DNA from 3 places in the Thalassotalea sp. LPB0316 genome. Region 1 is predicted to be linked to each of the others. Evidence: predicted binding sites of a transcription regulator. Region 1 holds the regulator's gene; each other region holds the start of a gene.
What was found. Region 1 encodes sigma-54, which starts transcription at its own class of promoters, with help from an activator protein. Its sites were predicted from a motif close to GTTGGCACGNNNNTNGNNT; they were not measured.
Positions count from the first base shown of each region.

Region 1 (8,053 bases):
GATCGCAAGTGATGGCGAAGATATGCAACGCGATTACGCCTACACCGTTAATCGCAACTTTGATTTACTTGATAAGGCAAAATATGTTGGTGAAAAAGCGGCGACCGAAACTTTATCACGCCTGGGTAGTCAAAAACTGAGCACGTGTAAAACGCCAGTTATGTTTAGAGCGGATATTGCCAATACCATTTGGGGGCACTTTATTGCCGCGATCAGTGGCGGTAATTTATATCGTAAATCTTCTTTTTTACTCGATGCCCTCGGCCAACAAATCTTCCCTGAATTCTTAACCATTGAAGAGCGTCCTCACATTCACGGTGCGCTAGCTAGCAACGCATTTGATAGTGAAGGGGTCGCTACCCAAGATCGCGATATTATCAAAGCGGGCACTTTAGAGACTTTTTTATTAACGAGCTATTCTGCGCGTAAATTAGGTATGGAAACAACCGGTCATGCTGGTGGTATTCACAACTGGCTCGTATCAAGCCAAGGTGGCGATTTTGAAGCCATGTTAAACAAGCTTGGCACGGGGTTGTTAGTCACTGAATTGATGGGCCAAGGCGTAAACGTAGTCAATGGTGATTACTCTCGAGGAGCTGCAGGTTTTTGGGTAGAAAACGGTAAAATTGTCTACCCAGTTGCCGAGATTACGATAGCTGGTAACCTTCAGCAGATGTTCAAAGGGATAGTCGCCGTAGGCTCTGATATTGACCTCAAGGGAAGTATTAGAACTGGCTCTATCATCATCGATGAAATGCAAGTGGCAGGCAACTAATACAAGCTAGTTAATCGATACAAGAGCAATCATCGTGATGATTGCTCTTGTGCTGTTATGTTAACTTAATAACCAAGTTGCCGTACCTAAGAAGGCAAAAATACCAACGATATCTGTGATTGTAGTGACCAGTACCGTGCCGGCAAGCGCTGGGTCGACTTTTAGCTTATTCAATATAAACGGCACCATAACACCAGCGATATTGGCGGCTGTTAGATTGACCATCATGGCAAAAGCTATGATACCGCCTAAAGTGATATCTTGTTTCCATACCATAACAACACCCGCGATGGCTGCGGACCAAATTAAACCATTTAAAAAACCTACAGCAAGTTCCTTTTTTAATAGGGAACGCCAGTTACTGTCACCCACGTGACCTAAAGCAATACCGCGAACAACCAGGGTTAGCGTTTGATTACCAGCCACACCACCCATGCTTGGTACCAGCGTATTAAGGATAGCGAGAATAGCGAGTTCACTTAATATCCCTTCAAACCTTGCACTCACTGATACGGCCGTCAGAGCAGCAATCAGGTTGATGGCAAGCCACACTGAGCGTTGGCGAGTACTTCTTACCACGGGCGCAAAGGTATCGGCCTCATCGTCTAAACCGGCCATACTCATCATAGAGTGTTCGGCATCTTCACGAATAATGTCAATAACATCATCAATGGTAATACGGCCAAGTAACCTGCCATCTTCATCGATCACAGGTGCTGAAAACCAGTCATACTTTTCAAACAGCTGAGCGACTTCTCGTTCAGGCATATCGGCTTTAACCGCGGTAATGTCGTCATCGATAAGTGTCGAAATGATCATTTCCGGTCTAGCGGTTACTATCGTAGAAAGTGACACTGAGCCGATAAATTTATCATTGCGATCAACGACATAAAATGAGTCTGTTGACTCTGGTAAATCCCCTTTAAGACGAAGGTAGCGCAGCACGACGTCAACGGTTACATCAGGACGTACCGTAATCGTATCGGTATTCATAATACCGCCTGCGGTGTCTTCTTCATAAGATAGGGCTTGCTCAACTCGAGCTCTATCTTGTGAGTCCATCGAATTGATGACTTTCTGGTAAACACTGTCTGGTAAGGTACGCAATACTTCCGCGATATCATCGGTGTCCATGCCTTCGGCGACAGCAGCGACTTTCTCAGGGGCCATATTTTTCAATATGGTTTTACGAACTTCTTCGCTCAGCTCTTCTAGTACCTCACCATGGAGATCAGGATCGATTAATTGCCATAAAACCAAACGAGACTTTGACGTTGATGACTCCAATATCAAGGCAAGATCATAGGCAGACATGCTATGAAATAAGTTACGGACGTAGACAAACATACCGCTATCGATGGCGGCATTAACTTGTTGGAGAATTGATTGATTGTTTTCTTGTTCGAGAATTTCCGGCATTGTGACACCTTTTGCCGTATCGCCTAGGGCGATGAAATTGGTATTAGCTCGTCATTACTTTGTGACAAACGTATTTTATATTTTTGCTAAGTCTAGCTCATAACTATAGGTTATTCAGCATATTAATTGTAATTTTATGCAATTGGTATCACGGCGAACGCTAGCGGTTTCACTACTCATCTTCGTCAAATTTGTCTTCGATAAGTTGGCAGATCGCCTCTAACGCAGCTTGAGCTTGTGCTCCTTCGCTTTCTACGATCACCTCTTTACCTTGGGCACCGGCGAGTAACATTAAGCCCATAATTGAACTTGCATCAACGCGTTTATCGTCAATACAGACAAAAACGTTAGCATCAAATTGACTCGATAGTTTGGCTAACTTGGTCGCAGGACGCGCGTGGATCCCGAGTTTATTTACGATGGTTAGCTTTTTTGATGGCATTGAATAAACCTGAACGAATTAGGTACTTTTGATTAAAATATCACGATGACGAGAACGTATATCGTCTCTATCTTTACGTAAATTAGCGGCGAGTTGTTCTGCGATATAAACACTGCGATGCTTACCACCAGTACAGCCGATGGCAATCGTGACATAACTTCGATTATTGCGCTCTAAGTGTGGTAACCAAGTTTGAAAAAAACTATTAATTTGCCAGATAAACTTGGTGACAAGTGCTTCAGAGCCTAAGAAATCTATAACGGGTTGATCAAGGCCAGTTAAACCTTTGAGTGATTTATCCCAAAAAGGGTTAGGTAGGAATCGTGCGTCAAATACATAATCGGCATCTTGAGGAACGCCGTGTTTAAAACCAAAAGACTCAAAAACGATGACCATTTTTCCCGACTTTTTACCTAGGATCCGCTCTCTAACCAGATCTGATAACTGGTGCGGGGTTAATTGTGTGGTGTTGATATATAAATCAGCCCGCACAATCACTGGCTCAAGTAACTGCTTCTCAAGTTCAATCGCTTGATCAAGTGCCATGTTTTCTTTGATTAGGGGGTGAAGGCGTCGGGTTTCGCTAAATCGTCTGATCAGGTCTGAATCGTCGGCATCTAAATACAAGACGCTGAGTTCAACAGCATTGGGCAAATAGTCGAGTACCTCGATAATATCGTTAGGATCTTTAGGTAAGTTCCTCACATCGAGTGACACTGCGACATTTTCATAGTCGTTGATTACGGTATGGGTTAACGCGGGTAACAAGTTTAGCGGAATGTTGTCTACGCAATAGTAACCTAAATCTTCAAGTACTCTTAAAGCAACCGACTTCCCTGACCCTGATCGGCCACTAACAATGAGTAATTTCATATTTTCCTATGAGGCTTCTTGAATAATTTCAAATAACTGGTGGTTATCTTGACACTTTCTAATATTTTTAACGACCTTCTTGTCGCTAAATAGTTGGGCAATGTTTTGTAAGGTTGCAAGGTGCTCTTGGCAGCTAGCTTCAGGCACGAAAAGGGCAATAAAAATGTCAACGGGTTGATTATCTATCGCATCGAAAGCGATTGGCTGTTCAGTGGTTATTAACACTGCCACCGCATGCTTGCCGTTGATTAAGCGGCCGTGCGGAATGGCGATACCGTTGCCAATGCCTGTACTTCCCATTTGCTCGCGCTGGGTAAGACTTTGAAGTAAATCGTGTTGGCTTGTCTCAGGGAGTTTACGTGCAGCAGCATCGCAAATAGTATCAAAAAGGCGTTTTTTACTGCTTGCTGGCGCTGCACAAATTGTGCAGTCCAGCGTTAAAATGTCTTGCAACTTCATTTTAGTTAATGTTTTTTCAACTTTTCTTTGTGTTTAATGACTTGACGGTCAAGCTTATCGACGAGCGAGTCGATAGCAGCATACATATCTTTGTCGTCTGATGACGCATGGATCTCACCGCCATTTAAGTGCAGCGTCGCTTCCGCGATTTGCTGTAATTTCTCTACATTTAGAACAACGTGCACATTGTTGATGTGATCGAAATGTCGTTCTAGCTTTGCAAACTTTGAGTTGACGTATTCGCGCATTGAGTCGGTAACTTCTACATGATGACCAGAAAGATTAATTTGCATAAGCTTTTTCCTTTTTTCTAAGTTTACAATAAACTTTTTCTTTGATTTGACGGTGGAATAGATAAAGACTCTCGGTATTTAGCTATCGTCCGTCGTGCAACATTAATACCTTGCTCAGCTAACAAGTCGGCCATTTTGCTATCGCTTAATGGCTTAGATGGTAGCTCAGCAGATACTAATTTCTTAATTAATGCTCGGATTGCGGTCGATGAGCATTCGCCCCCATTTTCGGTGCTTACATGACTTGAGAAGAAATATTTCAACTCAAAAATACCTCTTGGTGTATGCATATATTTTTGTGTTGTCACACGAGATATTGTTGACTCGTGCATATCAACAGCTTCCGCAATATCGTTTAGCACCATAGGTTTCATAGCCTCTGGGCCGTACTCAAAAAACGCTTGTTGGCGCTGGACGATACAATTCGATACTTTTAATAAGGTATCGTTGCGACTTTCCAAGCTTTTAATAAACCATTTCGCTTCTTGCAAGTTTGAGCGAATAAATTGGCTATCTTCTGACGACTTCATTGACCGTGACATTGCAGCATATTGCTGGTTAATCGACAGTTTTGGCGCCGTGTCTGGATTGAGCTCTACGACCCAACGGCCGTTCTTTTTCTCTACTGATACGTCAGGAATAATGTACTGCTCTTCCGACTTTATCACGCTGTCGCCTGGGCGCGGATCAAGACTTTGGATTAACCTCATCACTTCGCGTAATTGATCTTCTTTCAATTTCGTTTTGCGCATTAATTGACGATAGTCTCTGTTACCTAACAAATCAATGTGGTCTGAGATAATTTGTTTGGTTTCTGCTAGCCAAGGTGTTTGTTTGTCAAATTGATTGAGTTGAATTAATAAACACTCGGCAATTGAGCGCGCACCAACGCCAACAGGATCAAACATATTGATGCGTTTGAGTACGGCTTCAACTTCGTCGAGCTCAACCTCGTCATCGCCTAAGCTTTCTAAAATATCTTCGGTAGATACAGTTAAATAGCCAGCATCGTCAATAGCATCGATAATAGCGGTGGCAATGGCTTTATCTGTTTCGGTAAACGGTGTTAACTCCATTTGCCAGCGTAGGTGATCTTGAATAGATTCAGTCGTTTCACCTTGATAGGTGTAGTCTTCTGACAGCGGGCCGGCGCTAGAGCCAGATAAACTCGCACTATAGTTATCGTCCCACGTAGTATCCATAGATAACTCTTCGGGAATATCGGTTTTTTCCAACCCATCACTGGCATTTACTTCATCGGAACTAGGCAGAGGATCTTCACTGCCTTCATTTGACGAGGCCGTTTGGTTTTCACCCATAAACGCTTCTTCAAGCTTGTCTGGTTGGCTTTCTTCATTGGTTTGGGTTGCGTTTTCGTCAACTTCCAATAATGGGTTGCTTTCCAGTGCTTCTTGAATTTCTTGTTGTAAATCCAATGTCGACAGTTGTAGCAACCTGATTGCTTGCTGCAACTGTGGGGTCATTGTTAGCTGTTGTCCGATACGGAGTTGTAATGATGGACGCATGTAGCTTTTATTATTCCTATCTATTTACAAACGCGAAGTGATTGTCACTTCTTTATCTTAACTATAGCGTGAATTGTTCACCTAGGTACACATCTCTGACTTGTTGATTAGCAAGAATTTGATCCGCGTCACCTTCGGCGATTAATTCACCATGGCTGACAATATAAGCTTTTTCACAGACATCAAGGGTTTCCCTAACGTTGTGGTCGGTAATTAAGATGCCAATACCGCGCTGTTTTAAGTGCAAAATGATCTTTTTAATATCGCCAACCGAAATTGGGTCAACGCCAGCAAAGGGTTCATCGAGTAAAATAAACTGAGGATCAGCAGCCAAAGCGCGAGCAATCTCGACACGTCGACGTTCACCACCAGATAAACTCATCCCTGTATTATCTTTTATATGGCCTATATTGAATTCTTCAAGTAATAATTCAAGTTTTTCAATACGTTCGACCTCTGACAAGTCTTTACGTGTTTGTAAAATAGCCATGATGTTGTCGTGCACGGACAACTTTCTAAAAATAGAGGCTTCTTGCGGCAAGTAGCCTAAACCTTTACGGGCGCGCTCGTGCATTGGTGCTAACGTTAAATCTTCACCATTTAACTCGATTGTGCCTTTGTCGTTAACGACTAAGCCGACAATCATATAAAATGACGTTGTTTTACCTGCACCATTTGGGCCGAGTAGGCCAACGATTTGCCCTGTTTCAACACTGAGCCCAACATTTTTAACGACTTGACGTCCCTTGTAGGATTTCGCCAAGCCCTGTGCCTTCAATAAACCTGCTGACATTAGTTATCTTTCACTTCGTCTTTTGTTTTTGGTTTTAATATCGTGGTGATACGCTCTTTGGGTTTACTTTTCGCTTCTAGTTGTTCGGTTAAGGTGTTGTAGATGATTTTGTCACCATTGACTTCGCTGCCTTCTTGGCTCAACTTGGCGTTACCTGAAATCGTTATCGTATTAATTGATGGCTCATATGTAATTTCATTGGCTTCGAGTTTTATTGGCGTACCATCTTCGAGCAGTTGTTCAAAAATTGCTGGTGAGCCTTTTGCGATATAAGTTTCACTGTCACTGGCTTCATCTTCAATGACTTGCACTAATTCAGCGTGAATTTTTAATGAGCCTTGCGTGATGATGACATCGTCGATATAACTGGCGATCCGGTTTTTCAAATCACCTGCGGTTCTATCTGCGCTAATTAAGATCTCTTCTTGTAAGTCAGATTTTTTGGCAAACGCTGATGGCGCAGTGCACAAAAGCATAGCGAGTAATGCTATTGGCGCAACAGTAAGAGATTTATGGTGTGATTTTTCGATAAATTGTTTGTACATGTTCAGTTAATGTCATCTGTGTTGTATTTAAATCTACAATTAAGCCTGAGCCATACATAATAAAATCTTTGCCCTCGATTACTATCGTATGATCAGAACTTAAAACATTGGTGTTTAAGTCAAGTTCTAAGTACTTTCCATGTATCTGTTGCACCAAACTATCTTTATCTGTCGCGACTAGCTCAACGCGATTTTCAAGTCTCACCCGATTTTTGTGATTCAATGTGCCATGTTTAGCACTCACTTTCCACGGTGAGCTTGTGTTTTTTGGGTATAAGGTATAATTCGGCTCAGTAAAATGCGTTGTATTCGTTGCGTTGTAGTGCTCCATTTTCTCGGCATTAATAATGTGTGACAGTTTGCCGTCGGCACTGTAAATGTTCGTACTTAACGATTCGGCAACATAATCAGGTAAAAGTTCAACGTTTTCATCTTCATTGCTTGGTACGATATCCTGTCGCCATTGAAAAACGCCGTAAACACTAACCGCAATGATAAAAATAATCAGCGCAAAGCCGGTGAGTTTGGTCATACACTCGCGCCTTTGGCTTGCGATAATGTATTTTGCTGCGCCATGATAAGGTCACATAGTTCACGCACTGCACCAAAACCACCAGGCGTAAAGGTAATAAAATCGGCTTTCACTTTTGCTTGTGGGTGCGCGTCATTGACGGCCACGCCGAGACCAACGTGCTCAATACAAGCGATATCAGCTACATCATCACCAATATAGGCAACTTGCTTTGGTTCAAGGGTAAGTAATTCAATAATGTCGTTGAGCGCAGGTAATTTGTCTTCTTGGCCTTGCACAATGTATTTTACATTGAGTGCTTTCATGCGATTGGCGACAATATTCGAGCGTCGGCCTGTAATAATAGCGACTTCAACACCTGATTCAATGAGTGCTTTAACGCCAAAACCGTCTTTA
Region 1 covers NZ_CP062946.1:1,432,425-1,440,477, forward strand. The annotation lists gene pmbA (metalloprotease PmbA) at 1-775, shown strand, start outside; gene mgtE (magnesium transporter) at 836-2,194, opposite strand; gene LP316_RS06260 (HPr family phosphocarrier protein) at 2,367-2,636, opposite strand; gene rapZ (RNase adapter RapZ) at 2,655-3,509, opposite strand; gene ptsN (PTS IIA-like nitrogen regulatory protein PtsN) at 3,516-3,968, opposite strand; gene hpf (ribosome hibernation promoting factor) at 3,974-4,261, opposite strand; gene LP316_RS06280 (RNA polymerase factor sigma-54) at 4,285-5,787, opposite strand; gene lptB (LPS export ABC transporter ATP-binding protein) at 5,849-6,580, opposite strand; gene lptA (lipopolysaccharide transport periplasmic protein LptA) at 6,580-7,125, opposite strand; gene lptC (LPS export ABC transporter periplasmic protein LptC) at 7,091-7,657, opposite strand; gene kdsC (3-deoxy-manno-octulosonate-8-phosphatase KdsC) at 7,654-8,053, opposite strand, start outside.

Region 2 (8,053 bases), 180 kb from region 1:
TATACTCTAAATTCTGTTTAACTCTCGGAAATCTCAACGACATCTGATAACGCCATTGAGCTGCCGCCGTTAAGATTTAACACAATCGCACCACCGGCTCCGGCAAGCGTGACACTATCGACCTTGCGATATGTCATTGCCGGTAACTCTGACGCTTGACCATCAACTAAACCGGCAATTTTAAATCGATAAGCACCTTCTGGTGCGGGATCACCATTGGCGTCTTTACCATTCCATTCAAAAGTAAATTCACCTTGTGAAACATTGCCAACAGGCACTGTTTGGACAATTTCACCTACGGCATTTTCTACGTAAATATAAACATTACTTGCCGGTGCATCGGCCACTAATTTGCCTTTTGCCGTTTGCCCCTCTTCGATACCGAAGGCATTGTCGTCAACCAACACGCTTTGTCCGACAAGCGATGACGCTTGAAGTGCTTGGCTTGATGACATTTGGCTAGCAAATGCAGCGAATGAATCGTTTAACTTAGATACCCCGTCTGTTGTCGAAAACGCGGTCATTTGTGAGATCATTTCATTGTTTTCAACTGGCTTAGTAGGGTCTTGATATGACAATTCTTTTGTCAGTAAGGCAAAAAAGTCTGCCTGAGTTAACATGCCATTGTCGTTTTCATCGGCAACTTTATACTGCTCTTTTTGCCAATATAAGCCGTCTAAACCATTGCTACCGTTAACTGAATCTACCATTTTTAACTCCTAATTAACGCTGACCTAGCATGAGTGTCTTATTAACCATATTCTTGGCAGACTCGGCTAATTGGACATTAGTTTGATATGAGCGAGAAGCTGAAATCATATTGGTCATCTCTTCGATCACATTAACATTAGGTTTGTATATGTAGCCGTCTTTATCGGCCATTGGGTGATCAGGTTGATATTCAATGTTCAATGGCTTATCGCTTTCAACGATGCCAAGCACTTGGACACTGACTGATTGGTTTTGGCCATCGGCAGCTTTTTGCATCTCTGCGGCAAAAACTGGATGTCTTGCGCGGTAAGTTTGGTCAATGCTGCTACTAACACTATCGGCATTTGCAATATTACTTGCCGTAGTGTTCAAGCGAATCGATTGAGCGCTCATACCCGCGCCACTGATGTCGAAGACATTAAATAAACTCATAATTATTGACCTCCAGTGATCGCTTTTTTCAAGCCTTTAACTTTTGAATTCATAAATTGAACGCTTGCCTGATATTCTAATGAGTTTTGGAGATACAAGTTTCGTTCCATTTGTATATCAACGGTATTACCATCGCCTGTATCCGGTTGATTTGGAACGCGATATTCAACACCATCATTCAGCGCCATGTTGGTATTGAAGTGTTTTTCATTAGTTCTTGTCATGCTCATTTGTTGATTTTTTGCCGCTTGAGTCATTGCCGCCTTAAAATCCATTCCCTGGGCTTTGTAACCAGGGGTATCAGCATTTGCAATATTACTTGCAATCACTTCAGCGCGTTTTGAACGTACAAGCATACCTTGCGGATGAATCCCAAACGCTTTATCAAAACTAATTGCCATAATCATTCTCCAAAATTAGCTAAGGATGGAGATTCAAGTTCTGTGCCAAAAGAAGTGTCAAAGAAATGTTGTAACGTAAAAGAGCACGTGACAGAGAGAATAGGAAATTAAGCGAGGCGCTTGATTGCCGCACCTCGCTATATGTTTTATAGAGTCTGAGATCGGGTCTCTATTTTTGGTACAAAATACCAGGATTGCAGCGCACCATTGAGAAATCTTGGCTAATCCCCGAAAGAGACTCTGATGCCCCTAATACGAGATAGCACTCAGGGTTCAATACACCATGGATTTTCGAAATGATTTTGCTCTTAACTTCAGGCGAGAAATAAATTAATACATTTCGGCAAAAAACGAGATCAAATTTACCGAGTAACGTATAGCTGTCGAGTAGATTTAGGTGTCTAAAACTCACTAAACGTTTAACGTTATCTTTTACTTTCATCATGCCATTATCGCCGTTTTCGAAAAACTGACGCTTGCGTTCCATCGACAAGCCACGTGATAACGCAAGGTTATCATAATGACCGTACCGACAATGCTCGAGCATAGTTTCCGAAATGTCGGTGCCAACAATTTGCGCTTGCTTTATCGCACCGGGATTTTTTTGCTGGAACTCCAATACCGTCATGGCCAACGAATATGGCTCTTGTCCAGAAGAGCTCGCTGCCGACCAAATCTTGATTGAAGACTTTTTCTTAGCAAGTTCAGGTAATATTTTAGTTTTAAGTAGTTCGAATGGGTAATCATCGCGAAACCACAAGGTTTCATTCGTCGTCATCGCATCGATCACCGCCGCCCGCAGTTGACGTTGAGTCGGGTTTAGCGTGCTATTAACCAACTCATCAAGACTGGCGATATCAAATTTTGCCATCAACGGCGCTAAACGGCTCTTAACTAAGTATTGTTTATTTTCACCTAGCACAATGCCGCATTGCTGCTCGAGAAATGTTCTAAACTGACTATAACTTCTATCGTCTAATTGCTTTGTCATCGCTTACTTCACTTCGATGTTCATTCTTCGAGCTTTAACCATTTTTTCACTGCTGTTGCTAGTTCATCAGGATGGAATTTAGGAATAAAATCTTCAGCACCCACTTTTTCAACCATTGCATTATTAAAAACACCACTCAAGGAAGTATGCAAAATCACCGGCATTTGATTCAGTCGCTCTTGGCTTTTAATTTCAGCGGTTAAGGTATAGCCATCCATTTCAGGCATTTCAATATCAGAGATCAATAAAGCCACTTTCTCCGAAATACTGCGTTCACAAGTATCAGCTATCGCGTTTAACTGGTCGAGGGCATCTTGACCATTTTTCGCCAGCACCATAGTTAAGCCAAGAGGTTCTAGTGCGCGCTTAACTTGGTTACGCGCTACTGTTGAGTCATCAGCGATCATCACAATTTTGTCGCCAACGCTTTCGCCCACAGAAATATCTGCAACCTCTTCACTCAGCTCAGTCGAGACGGGGTTAATTTCATTTAAGATTTTTTCAACATCGAGAATAGAAACCATCTCGCCTTCAATTTCTGTAACCGCTGTTAAGTAATTTGATTTACCTGCACCTTCTGGCGGCGGCAAGATGTCTTGCCAACGAATATTAATAATGCGCTCAACGCCGGCAACAAGAAAACCTTGAACCGCTCTGTTGTATTCAGCAATGATAATAAAAGAGTTTTCCGTTTGAACAATTTCAGGTCCGCCTGTCGCTTTGCTTAAATCAATAACAGAGATAGTTTGACCGCGAATATGGGCGACACCCTTTATATAGGAATCTTGATGTGGAAAGGCAGTAAGTGGTGGACACTGTAAAACCTCGCGCACTTTGAACACGTTGATGCCAAATCGCTGCGGCCCAACAAGTTTAAACAGTAATAATTCTAACCTGTTTTGCCCCACTAATTGAGTGCGTTGATTTACCGAATCTAGAATACCAGCCATACAAACCTCTTAATAAAGCCCATTTGCAGTTTTCGCAATCAGGCACGTTTCTTGATAAATACTACGAGACGTTTTAATTAACGTAAATTTTTTGACACTTCATCTGTGCTCAAGAATATCTTAAGCATAGACGAGTATTTTAAATTCCCTAAAAAAATAGCAGTAATATTTATGAAAAATTTAAAGTTATTATCATTACTTAGCAGTTTATTATTGTTTTTTGCTAGTTCTTGCGTAGCAACAGAATTTGATCATGAATATATCGAGCAATTTGCAAAAAACTTTATCGAAGAAAATCACGACCTACCGCAAAGCGGTAGAATTGACATTTCACCAACAAAATTAGATCGTCGAATTAACATAAAACCTTGTTCGTCACCATTATCGGCAAATATACCCGAAAATTCTTACGGTAGAAATGTAAATATTAAAATAACTTGCAATGATTCAACGCCTTGGCATTTATTCGTACCAGTAAAGATCACAACTGAGCTGCCCGTCGTTGTCGCCACAATGTTAATTGATAAAGGTAGTGTCTTATCTGAAGATAACCTAGCAATCAAATATGTTGATAGTAATAATATTCGAGGCGAAGTACTCGACAGTATGGATGAAATTGTTGGTGCGAAAGCCAAACGCAATATCGCTAGGGGGCGTACCGTATATGCTAAAAATATTTGCCTAGTTTGCAGTGGCGAAAACGTGACTATTAAAGCAAGTTCTGGTAGCTTTAGCGTTAAAGCGACAGGTGTTGCTGTATCTAGTGGTAGTTTAGGTGACCAAGTAAGGGTAAGAAATACCCGCTCAGGTAAGGTTGTCTCAGGTAGAGTTTCAGCAATCAATTATGTTGAAATAACGTTATAAAAAAAGCTAAAGTTTTTTTGCGTTGGGTCGATATAAAGAGAGAAAAGTTTTTACTTTGCCTTTAGGAATAAGTTATGGCTATTAATATCAACAACTTAGGTAATTCAAATCCATTAACCAAAGTTGCCGATCAAAATGCGAAACAACAAGCAGCACAAACAGCTCAACAAACGAGTTCTGCGCCGCAAGCTCGTCAAGATTCTGTTTCTATAACTCCTCAGGCACAACAGCTAGCAAAATTACAGCAAAAATCAGCTAATGAGCCAGAAGTGAATCAGAAAAAAGTTGAGCAACTTAAAAAAGCAATTGTTTCAGGGGAATATAAAATTGACCCAGACAAACTCGCTGCAAGTATTGCTAACTTTGAATTTAAGTTAGACGAATAGCAGCTGATGGAGTGTGCATGCCGGCACCATTGACAGTTAAACAATTAATCGAACATCAAGAAGCTTCCCTACTTGCGTTAGAGAAGCTTTTATTGCAAGAAAAAGATATTCTCACCAAACAAGACCCTCAAGCACTGGTCGCCATCACTGAAGAAAAACAGACATTGCTTCAAGCAATCGAACAAGGTGATAAGTCTCTATCACTTCACCCTCACTTTAAACGCGATCTGGAAAACGAAGAAAATGCGCAACTTTTGGTTCAGGCACGAGAAATTCTAGAGCGTTGCAAAACGCTTAATCAAGTCAATGGGCAAGTTATTGCTCAATCAGAGGTAGCCGTTGAACGAATGCGCTCTAGCTTGCTTGAAAAGAATAGTAAGTCAACGATGACTTATGATGCCAAAGGTAAAAAAAGTGGTGGTTTAAGTCGTATGGGCATCAAAGCCTAGGCTGTCGTAGCTAATTTTTGAATATATAGGTTAAATAGATAGCTTTAGACTTCACCTTACAGACCGTGATGAGCGAAGATCAGACCTTTAATCTTTGCTGAGCTTCGATATTTATTGTGCGAAACGGATGCAGTTTCTAGTCAAATGAATAACTTTTGCTTGTTGTAAAAAGGAGAGTTTACAGCTAAAGGGTTTGACTTATAGATAAATAAAATGCGTCACATACAGCCTTCAAGTATTACATGGCTCGAGAATTAATCTTTAATGATTTCCTCTGCTAATCGAAAGTTCTTTACCACAGTTATCACATTTCAATGAGCAAGGTGTATTCCTGTTGTAATTTAATATGACGTGTTCAAGTTCCTGAGAAGAGATCCCCATTGATTCAGACAACTTTTCGATAGCAGCTTGTTCTTCTGAAGTAATAATACCGTCTTGCAAGGCAGTTGCTATTTCTCGCTCTAGCAATTGCCTTCTGGTTCTGAGTTCATCGCCAAACTTGGCTGCTAGCATTGCTGCGGGTAGGGCTACAATACCTACACCTAGTAGCATAATAAAAATAGATATAAATTTTCCTAAGAAAGTCACTGGCGTTACATCGCCGTAACCAACCGTAGTCATAGTTACAACTGACCACCAAATTGCGCTGGGAATGCTGTCAAACACTTCTGGCTGCGCAACATGTTCGACCCCATACATTACGCTAGCAGAGAGTATGACTAGAACACTCATTATGATAATCGCTGCGCCAATACTAGGTAATTCTTTTCGTATGACATCTATAAATAGTCTAAGCCCTTTAAAGTAGTGTGTTAGTTTCAACAGTCTAAGCATTCTAAGCATTCGCAGATATCTTAAATCTATGGCAAATATGAACGACAAGTAAAAAGGAGCTATTGCTAACAAATCGATAAGTGATACTGGACTGAATAAATATTTAACTCTCGATTTTATTGGTGCAGAACTATCACTGCGAGGAGATTCAACTGAAACCCAAATCCTAGCGAAATACTCTAGTGTAAAGACAAGGACGGAAAAGACGTTAAATAGATAAAATTCTCTATGGTACTTTTCCCCTATTGGTTTGTAAGACTCAAGAATAATGGCACTCACATTTAAAATGATAAGCATCACGATAAAGGCGCTAAATAGCCGGCTAATCTTCGAACCGTCAAATCCATGTTCAAGAATTTCGTATACTTTTTTTCTTTTACTGTGTGTAATGCTCATAGCCTTTTCCATTAATTCTTAAGTAAACCTTTAGCATATTAATTTTATACTTTAGCCTGTTCTTCTTTAGAAAATGTAAGGTAGGCTCTTGTTACGGGAATCGCGATTTGTGAAATTAGTGCTGTTCCCCATAATAAATTGCCTACAATAGCGGGTACATGGGGTAAGACCAGCAAGGTCACTAATGCTAAAACAACACCAAACATCCGAACTTTAGTGGTAGCAAATCGATGAGCTATACGCTCTTCAATGTTGTATTGAATCCAAAGTAAACAGAGTAAATAGGATGCAAGCCCTAAACAGCCGATTACACCGTATTTAAGCGGGTATGGATCCCAAAATCCTACTTTCACTTCACCTGCAAGAGCAACACCCACCATCACCGCTGATAGCATTAGAAATAAATGCGCTAACCACCAGTTTACTAGTGTCCACTTTTCTTGGTTTTTAGGTTTTCCATTGCCAACAAAATCGAAGTAAATCCAGCAGTGGACAAATACAGCGATACCGCCGAACATGAAGTTAAAAAGTACTTCGGGAGTAACTTTATACACCCCTTTTTCGGAAAGGGTGATCACGAGTTTAAAGAATCCTTCCCCAACAACAATGAGAAGCAGTAACGCAAATCTCTCGGACATATGCCCTAATCGAGGCAAAAATCGCTTACACTCTAAAACACCAACTTTGGGCAGCATATATAGTAGTTGGATCGAAACTATGGCAAGCCCAAACAATAAAAAATTAAATGGTGCAGGTAGAAAAGCACTTATGGCAAATACAATAGCAAGCATAAAGAAATTGCGACTTACAGTACGTGAAAGCACAGTAGCTTCAACACCCAGCCTATTGGTTCTGTGATACAAATAGGCGGTGATCATTCTATTGGCTGCATAAGCAAGGGCAAAATACATCCAGCCCTTATCTAAGACATGAGGAATTGATGCCGCCATAACCATTGCGGTTACAATTTGGCAGGACATGATTAATCTATGTTTTACGTCTGTGCTGACATAGAGCGAGTTAAATACGCTAGAGTCCGCCCATGCAAACCATACAGCGATAAAAAGTCCGGCAAATGCTAGAAAACCACCCACGGTTAAGTGGTCACTTAAAAAATTACCAAGTAAGAAGATGATGACCACATGGATCAAATCGTAAAATAACTCTACCCAATGCACGTGGTCATGTGCATCATCATGATCTAAGTGGTGTTTTGGTAACCTCCACATTGGATGATTTTCTAATGCCATATTATTTCTCCGGTTTTTCCCAAGCGTAAGGTTTCATCTCATCATCTACTTCTGTATGTGTTAACGCATTGGTAAAGTTAGAGATTAATTTAGCTGCCAATCCAGTTAAAACTTCTAAAGCTTGGCGCTTTGTATAGCCTGCATTTAAGAACTCATTTAGTTTGTCGTCGCCAATGTGTCCTCTATTGTCCAGTAATTCTTTTGTGAAATCGTGAAGCGCCTGAAGTTTTGCATCAGGTATTTGAGTACCGTTTCTTAATGCTTCAATGACATTATCAGGCATTCTAGCTGACTTCATCATCCAAGTATGACCGGGAACACAGTAGTGGCAATTATTTTCAAAGTTTGATGTCATAAATACCACTTGTTGCTCAAGCGGGCTAAACGTT
Region 2 covers NZ_CP062946.1:1,615,630-1,623,682, reverse strand. The annotation lists gene LP316_RS07175 (flagellar hook assembly protein FlgD) at 18-710, opposite strand; gene flgC (flagellar basal body rod protein FlgC) at 724-1,143, opposite strand; gene flgB (flagellar basal body rod protein FlgB) at 1,146-1,544, opposite strand; gene LP316_RS07160 (CheR family methyltransferase) at 1,714-2,535, opposite strand; gene LP316_RS07155 (chemotaxis protein) at 2,556-3,485, opposite strand; gene flgA (flagellar basal body P-ring formation chaperone FlgA) at 3,657-4,349, shown strand; gene flgM (flagellar biosynthesis anti-sigma factor FlgM) at 4,424-4,735, shown strand; gene flgN (flagellar export chaperone FlgN) at 4,753-5,184, shown strand; gene LP316_RS07135 (ion transporter) at 5,446-6,414, opposite strand; gene LP316_RS07130 (low temperature requirement protein A) at 6,459-7,664, opposite strand; gene LP316_RS07125 (carboxymuconolactone decarboxylase family protein) at 7,666-8,053, opposite strand, start outside.
Region 2: a site for sigma-54 is predicted at 1,576-1,594, ahead of flgB (flagellar basal body rod protein FlgB). Genes of this name have one in related genera too.

Region 3 (8,053 bases), 1.1 Mb from region 1:
CGCCACCACCTTGGTCAATTTGAACCGCCATTAGCTGTGGTGCAAATTCAACGACATGTGTTTCTAAGCCTAATTGTTTAAGGGCATTTGCCGCTTCTAATCCCAATAAACCGCCACCGATAACGACACCCACGTTACTGACTTGAGCACTTGCTTGAATTGCCTCTAGATCTTCAATGGTGCGGTAGACTAGACAGTGTTCTTGGTCATTGCCTTTAATTGGTGGCACAAAAGGATACGAGCCAGTGGCAATAACTAATTTATCGTAAGCAAGCGTTTCACCGCCTTCGATGGTGACAAATCGCTGTACTTTATCAATAGCGATCACTTTGGCACTTGTTTTTACTTCAACTCCCCATTGAGCATAAATATCAAGGTTGGTTAGCGCTAAATCGTCAGCTGTTTTACCTGAAAAATATTCCGATAAATGAACCCTGTCATAGGCTAACCGTGGCTCAGCTGACAACACCGTGATTTTATAAGTCACTGATTTATCAGTGTTTTCTTTTAGCTGAACTAATTGTTCGACAAAGTGATGCCCTACCATGCCGTTACCAACGACAAGTATTTGCTTTAAAGAAGACATGTTTTACCCTTTTAGTTTTCGGTTGTTCCGTATGACGATTTGATCGTTATTATTGTTTCATCAGGTCAGTTAGTTAGTGGGTGTATTGGCATACACCCACGCTTTTTTATCGTTTTCTAAAACTTAGCTTGTAGCCACAACCAAATTCTGTCGGTGTCGACCTTACCAGTCGCCACATCACCCGCCGAGTAATTAGCGTACTTTAAACCGCCGCTCACATACTTGGTGATTTTACGGGTGTATTGTGCATCGAATTCACTGCCGTAATTACTTGCTTGTGCGTTAGAATCATCAGATTGGAAGTCGTGGTATGCCACTAGCCATTTACCACCCCACAAATTACCGGCAAACGAAGCGTAGAAGTCTTGTAAACCCACATCTGGTGTTGAAAGAAATTGATCCGTCCAACCATTGAATTTGTGTAGTGTCGCTAACGGCGTTTGAAAGCCATATTCGCCGCTATCAGAACCGAGAATTTCAAAGCCAAGTTTTGCTGTTACTTGGTCAAATTTATAACCCGCTTCGAGCAACATGTATTCACTTGAATATTCAGTCGTGCCCATTTCATAGTCTTGTAAGGCAAATTCAGCTTGTAGCAAGAACTTCTCAACACCGCCAGTCCAACGCACACCCCAAGTATCAAGGGCATTGTTGATCATATCGTCTTGCTCTAGTAAATAGCCATAACCGGTAAATTTGCCGTATTGAGTGTTGTAGCTAGCATTAATTAGGTGATCACTTGAATCAATATCTTTTTCATCAGCGAAAATGCGGTTGCGCTTGTTAATATAGCTATAGTCGAATTTCCACTTGTCTTCACCGGCGGTAAAACGAAATGCATCGAAGGTTTGCTTATCTTGGCGCCAACCGACATTACCTACAAAACGATGGTTGTCTAAATTGATATCTTGGCGACCAATCTTGGCACTAAAGCCCTCTTGCTTATATTGGATAAATAGTTGGTCTAGCTCTGTGGTTTCAGGGTCAGCTACAACAGAATAATCAGGGTTTTTGCCTAAAGTGTCGTTGTAATCATCAATCAAGGCACGGGAATCTTCGAGCTCTATCATGCCCGAAAAACCATTGAAATCTTTGGTTTTAAAATTAAGTAAGGTACGTAACGTTAAAGCATCAGCATCTTTTAAGCTATTAGCCTGATCGACACCTTCATAACGCAAACGAAAATCTGCATTAAATTCGCCAAACTCACTCTCAGCATAAACCGTTGAAGTTGAAGCAATTAAGCCTGCCACTATGAGGGCGAACTTGTGTTTCTTATTTATTTGCTTGTTCATGGGTATCCCTTAGTTCAAATATTATTATCGTGAATTGCACAGTTTTTGTGCAACTTAACTCTTATAGCATAGTCTGAATGTAAATATGTTGTTATTACGCAACTTTTTCTTTTGTTTTAGCTGATTTTTTACCATGCTCTGATGCACTTATCGTTTCTATTTTTCTTTGCTTTTCATACAAGAAACTCAAAACTGTTGAGCGATACTCGTTGTAAAGAGGATCTTGCGCAAGTTCCACGCGATTTCGCGGTCGTGGTAAATCCACGCTCAGTATTTCACCGATAGTTGCCGCTGGGCCATTAGTCATCATAATAATGCGATCGGAAAGTAACACCGCCTCATCGACATCATGAGTGATCATAATGACGGTGTTGTTGAGCTCCTGCTGAATTTCCATTAATGAATCTTGCATATGAGCACGAGTTAACGCATCAAGTGCGCCAAACGGTTCATCCATGAGTAAGATTTCAGGTTGCATCGCTAATGCTCTAGCAATCCCAACACGTTGCTTCATACCGCCTGAGATTTCATCTGGCTTTTTATCCATCGCGTGACTCATATGCACCAAATTGAGATTATGCTTGATCCACTCATCCATTTCGGCTTTATTCATGCGTTCGGAAAACACCTGTTTGACGGCAAGCTCAACATTTTGATAAGCGCTCAACCATGGCAACAACGAGTGATTTTGAAAAACGACAGCTCGCTCTGGGCCAGGAGAATTAACTTCTTTGTTATTAAGCAAAACCCCGCCCTTGGTTGCCTGATGGATCCCTGCAACGATATTTAACACCGTTGATTTGCCACAGCCTGAATGGCCAATCAAGGAAATAAACTCGCCATTAGCGATTTGCAAATCAACGTTTTTCAGGGCAGTGAAATCGCCTTTGGGTGTTGGGAACACCATATCAATTTTACTGATATCTAAAATAATACTCATGTTAGTTCCTTTTACTTAGCCTGTATTTGGCACTGGTGTCTTGTGATTGTTTAGCGTTGCGCACTATCTTTATCCCAAGATAACAAGCGTTGTAAGGCAAGCATCGAACGGTCTAATAGAAAGCCAATTAAGCCTATAACTAACACCGCAGCCATTATTCGGCTCAGTGATTGTGAGCTACCGTTTTGGAATTCATCCCAAACAAATTTTCCTAGACCAGGGTTCTGCGCTAACATTTCAGCAGCGATTAGCACCATCCAAGCAATACCGATAGACATCCGCATACCAATAAAAATCGACGGAATAGCAGCGGGTAAAACAATTCGGCGTATATGGGTTGCTGACGGCAAACTCAAGACTTTTGACACGTTCACCCAATCTTGGTTTATCGAAGAAACGCCGACACAAGTATTGATAACCATGGGCCATAAACAACACAAGGTTACCGTGACAAGCGACACGATAAAGGATTTGGCAAACATTGGATCAGCAGTGGTGTAAAGTGCACTGACAACCATAGTGACTAATGGCAACCACGCAAGCGGTGACACCGGCTTAAAGATCTGAATTATTGGATTGATAGCAGTATTGAGTGTTTGACTCAAACCTATCGCAATCCCCAAAGGTATCGCAATAATGGCCGCTAAGATAAAGCCACTCAATACTGTTTTTAAACTTGTCCCAATCTGATCGATAAAGGTCTCTTTACCAGTATAAGAACGAATTTTCGGTTGGTAATTCGGATCTTTTGCTACGCGGTCCGCATTGCGCTTTTCTTGACGTTGGTAAAACGATGCCGCTTTTTCACGCTCAGCATTGTGCTCTTGGTATAAATTACCAAACTGCTCAAAGACATGGCTTGGCCCTGGAAACTGACCAAGCGAGGTTTGAATATTATTTGCGGCCATTGCCCAAATGATCATGAAACATACAATACCAACAAACGGCAACAGTAATTGTTTAATCGATTCATTAGCAATCATTAAGGTTTTTATCCCGCTCAAGCCTGTATTTGAGGTTAACTTTCTGCTGATAGTGGTCATCGTTTTATCTTCCTTGTCCAACTACAGTGTTTCGCCTGACTTCAAGCCAATTGAAAATTTGTTAATGTATTCATTTGGTTTGGTGCCGTCATAGACTATGCCGTCAATAAAGTGAGTTTGCGGATTTCTATATCCGTCTTCAGTAAACACTTCAGCAAAATCTGCGTTGGTCATTAGCTTGTCGTCGATCAGTGATTGAGCGGCCTTTTTATAAATGTCCGGACGATATACTTGTTCGGCAACTTGCTTGTACCAATCATCTGACTTATCTGTTGAGATTTGGCCCCAACGACGCATTTGCGTTAAATACCAAATAGCATCTGAATAATAGGGATATGTCGCGTTGTAACGAAAAAATACGTTAAAGTCTGGCACCGATCGTTTGTCACCTTTTTCGTATTCAAAGGTACCGGTCATCGAGTTGGCAATTACGTCATAATCCGCGCCAACATAGTTTGATTGAGATAAGATTTTTACGGCTTCAGGGCGATTGGCATTATCGTTTTCATCGAGCCATTTAGCAGCTCTGATCAATGCGCGAGTTAAGCGAATCGTGGTATTTGGGTACTTTTCGGCAAAGGTTTTACTGATGCCAAACACTTTTTCGGGGTTGTCTTTCCAAATTTCGTAATCGGTGACAACAGGTACTCCTATCCCTTTAAATACGGCTTGCTGATTCCATGGTTCGCCGACACAGTAACCATAAATTGTTCCAGCTTCTAATGTTGCCGGCATTTGCGGTGGTGGCGTTACTGACAGCAAGACATCGGCGTCGAGTTGGCCTGATGTATCACCTTTGTGCGGGGCGTAATAGCCTGGGTGGATACCACCTGCAGCTAGCCAATAACGCAATTCATAATTATGGGTAGAAACGGGAAATACCATGCCCATGTTAAATGGTTTGCCTTGCTCTGCATATTTTTCAACAACAGGTTTTAAAGCATCGGCTTTAATTGGGTGAACCGGCTTTCCATCGGCTTGTTTAGGGATGTTGCCCTTCATTTGTTGCCAAATATCATTTGAAACCGTAATGCCATTACCGTTCAAGTCCATTGAAAACGGCGTAATAATTTCAGCTGATGTACCATAACCTATACTCGCTGCAATAGGCTGGCCAGCCAGCATATGCGCGCCATCTAACCGGCCATCAATCACACCATCTAATAGGACTTTCCAGTTTGCTTGCGCTTCAATGGTGACATAGAGGCCTTCGTCTTCGAAGAAACCCTTTTCATAGGCAATAGCGATAGGTGCCATATCCGTAAGTTTGATAAAGCCGAATTTTAGCTCTTCTTTTTCTGGATAACCCAATGCACTAGCGGTAAACGATGTAACAGCATAACTACTGACTAACGCTAAACCACACAAAGACTTTTTTAGTTTCGATAAATTCATAGTAAGCAATGTCATTCTCCCAAAAATAAAAAAGCCCAGCACTCGTCAGTGAAAACACTCAAGTGATGGGCTACGATGCCAAACTAATCAACACTACGCCTTTGCAGTACCTTTAGTTATTAATTGTTTTTTAGCGGGTAATCCGCTTAATTATTAGACGCTGTTGCCTAACTAGATAAATTACTCTAGTTTCTCTTTTACAAAATAAGTGCCAAATAAAATAACCCTAACAAAAACAATAATTAACGGGTTTTTTGTGTTTTCAAACCAACGACACTTGCTAGATAATGATGCACAAATTCCTAGCATTGCCTATTTTTGGTGCGATCTTATATACCTTTTGAACATTAATGTGATTGATTAATCAGTTGTTCAAGCGCAACGATATTTTTTGCGACATCTTCAATTTTTTGACTGTTGTCCATCGCTGTCTTTCGGATCAATTGATAAGCGTCATTTTCGTTCAGCTGCTTTGCTCGCATTAAACTCAACTTTGCTTGCTCGACGACCTTAACAGAAGATAGTTTTTGTTTCGTTTTGGTCAGGTCTTTTTGTAATTTAGACAACAGCCTAAATCGGCCTAAAGCACTTTCTAATATAGATATAATGCGATGCTCTGGAAGCGGCCCTTCAACATAGCCATTAACGCCTATACTCGCTAATCTACTCGCCTCACATTGACTCGATGACTTTGCAAAAACGACAATCGCAAACTGCTTGAGGATGGTAAGTTGGTTTAAACGCTGAAATAGTGATTTATCTACACGCTCTACACAAAATATCAGTAGCTCGATAGGTTGATCTATTATTTCTGGTTCAATGTCATCTAGTGACCACTTGGCGACTAAGCTAAATTGGCTTACTGACAGCAGATTACTGATTTTTTGGGCAAATATTGGTGCCTGATAGACAATACCGTATCGGATCGTAGCTATTGGTTGTTTGTTCATAGATCGATTGATTGGCTAAATAAAGCAAGGATATAACTATCGTTATCAAAATCTATGCCACGAGTACAACTTATTAAAAAACAAAAGCTTAATAAAAAAATCTAAATCAAGCTAAGTTTTTTATGCACCAATAAAGGACATTATCTGGGTGAAATTGGTACTTGGATTTTAAAACGAACACCTTTAGGGGATTTCTCTAGCACAATGTTACCGTTCAGGTTCGTTACCAGGGCATTTTGAACAAGATTTAGCCCAAGGCCTAGCCGTTTTTGATGACGTTTATTGGTGTAAAATGGCTCAAAAATTCGCTCAGCTTCGTTATCAATTAACCCCGCACCATCGTCTTGAAAGTTAATCTCAACGAACTCTGGGTTAGCATGCGCATGAACATGAATGGTCCCGGTTTTGTTGTCAGTAAAGCCATGACTCACCGCGTTATCTATTAGCTCACTAAAAACTTGCCACAATACATCTTTTTGACAGTTTATGGTGATATCATCACAACTAATCGACACGGTATGACCACCTAATGTACTCTTTTTAGCGGTAACAACTTCATCTAAAAACGGTCTTAATGCAAACACGCTATAATCGTTACTCGCATCGTTGAAATTAAGCGTACGAAATTTACTGACCAAATCATTCACTTTTGACAAGCTTTGATTTGAAATGTCAGCTAATTGCTCAACCTGCTTTAGGTAGCTAAGTAACTTTTGTTTGGTTATTTGGTTGTGATCAAAGTCAACGCAAATATCCAAGGTTTTTTCGTGAATCGAATGAATAGCAACTTGGGCATTGTTAACTGGCGTGCTTATCTCGTGCGAAAAACCAGCGATTAATCGATTAGTCGTCTGAGATTTTTCAGACGACACTTTGACATCATGAGCTTGTTGTTGTTCAGAAATCAACCTGTTCAACTCTTGATTAGCATTAAATAATTGTTGTGAGCGCTCGTCCAGTGATTGACTAAGCATTTTATTTTGCTCAAGAATTTTTAAACGATTGAAATGATTATCGTAAACAATTGTCGCCAAATAGGCATTTAACTCAATAAACTTAAGATCTTCTTCACTTGGCTCTTTGGGCTCTTTGTAATAAATAGCATAGGTACCGTAAAGCTGACCTTGTGCACCGATTATCGGGTGTGACCAACACGCTTGAACATCAGCACTTAGTGCGAGATCTTTGTACTGATTCCAATAGGGATGGGTATTAATATCTTCAACAATGACAAGCTCTTTGATAAAAGCCGCGGTACCACACGAGCCAACACCTGGACCAATTGTAACGCCATCTAGCGCTTCACTATAGAACTCAGGTAAACCAACAGAAGCTTTTGGATGTAAGGTGTTTGATACTTCGTTAAACTCAAGAATTGAACAAAGCATTTCTGGATTATAGATTTTAGCTTTCTGACACAAAACATCTAAGATTTTCTCTAATGGTTCATTACGAGCAACTAATCGTAACACCTCATTTCGACCGGCTTCGAGTTGCTGCGCTTTTTTCCAATAATCTAGAGAATTCATCTTTCATACCACCCTAGTACGTGTTTACCTGCTTGAGTATTAATCAATTCTACAAGTAAAAAATACGCCCAATTACCCTATGAATAAGCGTAGTCCGAAATCATTAAATCTTCACTTCAATCAGCTATCTTCAGCTTAATCAGCTAACCATCGTGATTTTAGTTGATGAAAAAGAATACTATCTTTTTCGCTCAACTGGCTATTCTCGAGTAAACCTATCGTTTGCTCTGCTAATGCGATTTGCTCGATATCATGCTGATCTTGCTCTTTAATATTGATTAGCACCTTGAGAATACTCATCGCGAACTTTTCATT
Region 3 covers NZ_CP062946.1:2,509,083-2,517,135, forward strand. The annotation lists gene nirB (nitrite reductase large subunit NirB) at 1-586, opposite strand, end outside; gene LP316_RS11195 (alginate export family protein) at 703-1,881, opposite strand; gene LP316_RS11200 (ABC transporter ATP-binding protein) at 1,976-2,821, opposite strand; gene LP316_RS11205 (ABC transporter permease) at 2,872-3,804, opposite strand; gene LP316_RS11210 (CmpA/NrtA family ABC transporter substrate-binding protein) at 3,886-5,274, opposite strand; gene LP316_RS11215 (ANTAR domain-containing response regulator) at 5,607-6,209, opposite strand; gene LP316_RS11220 (GAF domain-containing sensor histidine kinase) at 6,350-7,738, opposite strand; gene LP316_RS11225 (tetratricopeptide repeat protein) at 7,874-8,053, opposite strand, start outside.
Region 3: a site for sigma-54 is predicted at 5,457-5,475, ahead of LP316_RS11210 (CmpA/NrtA family ABC transporter substrate-binding protein). Genes of this name have one in related genera too.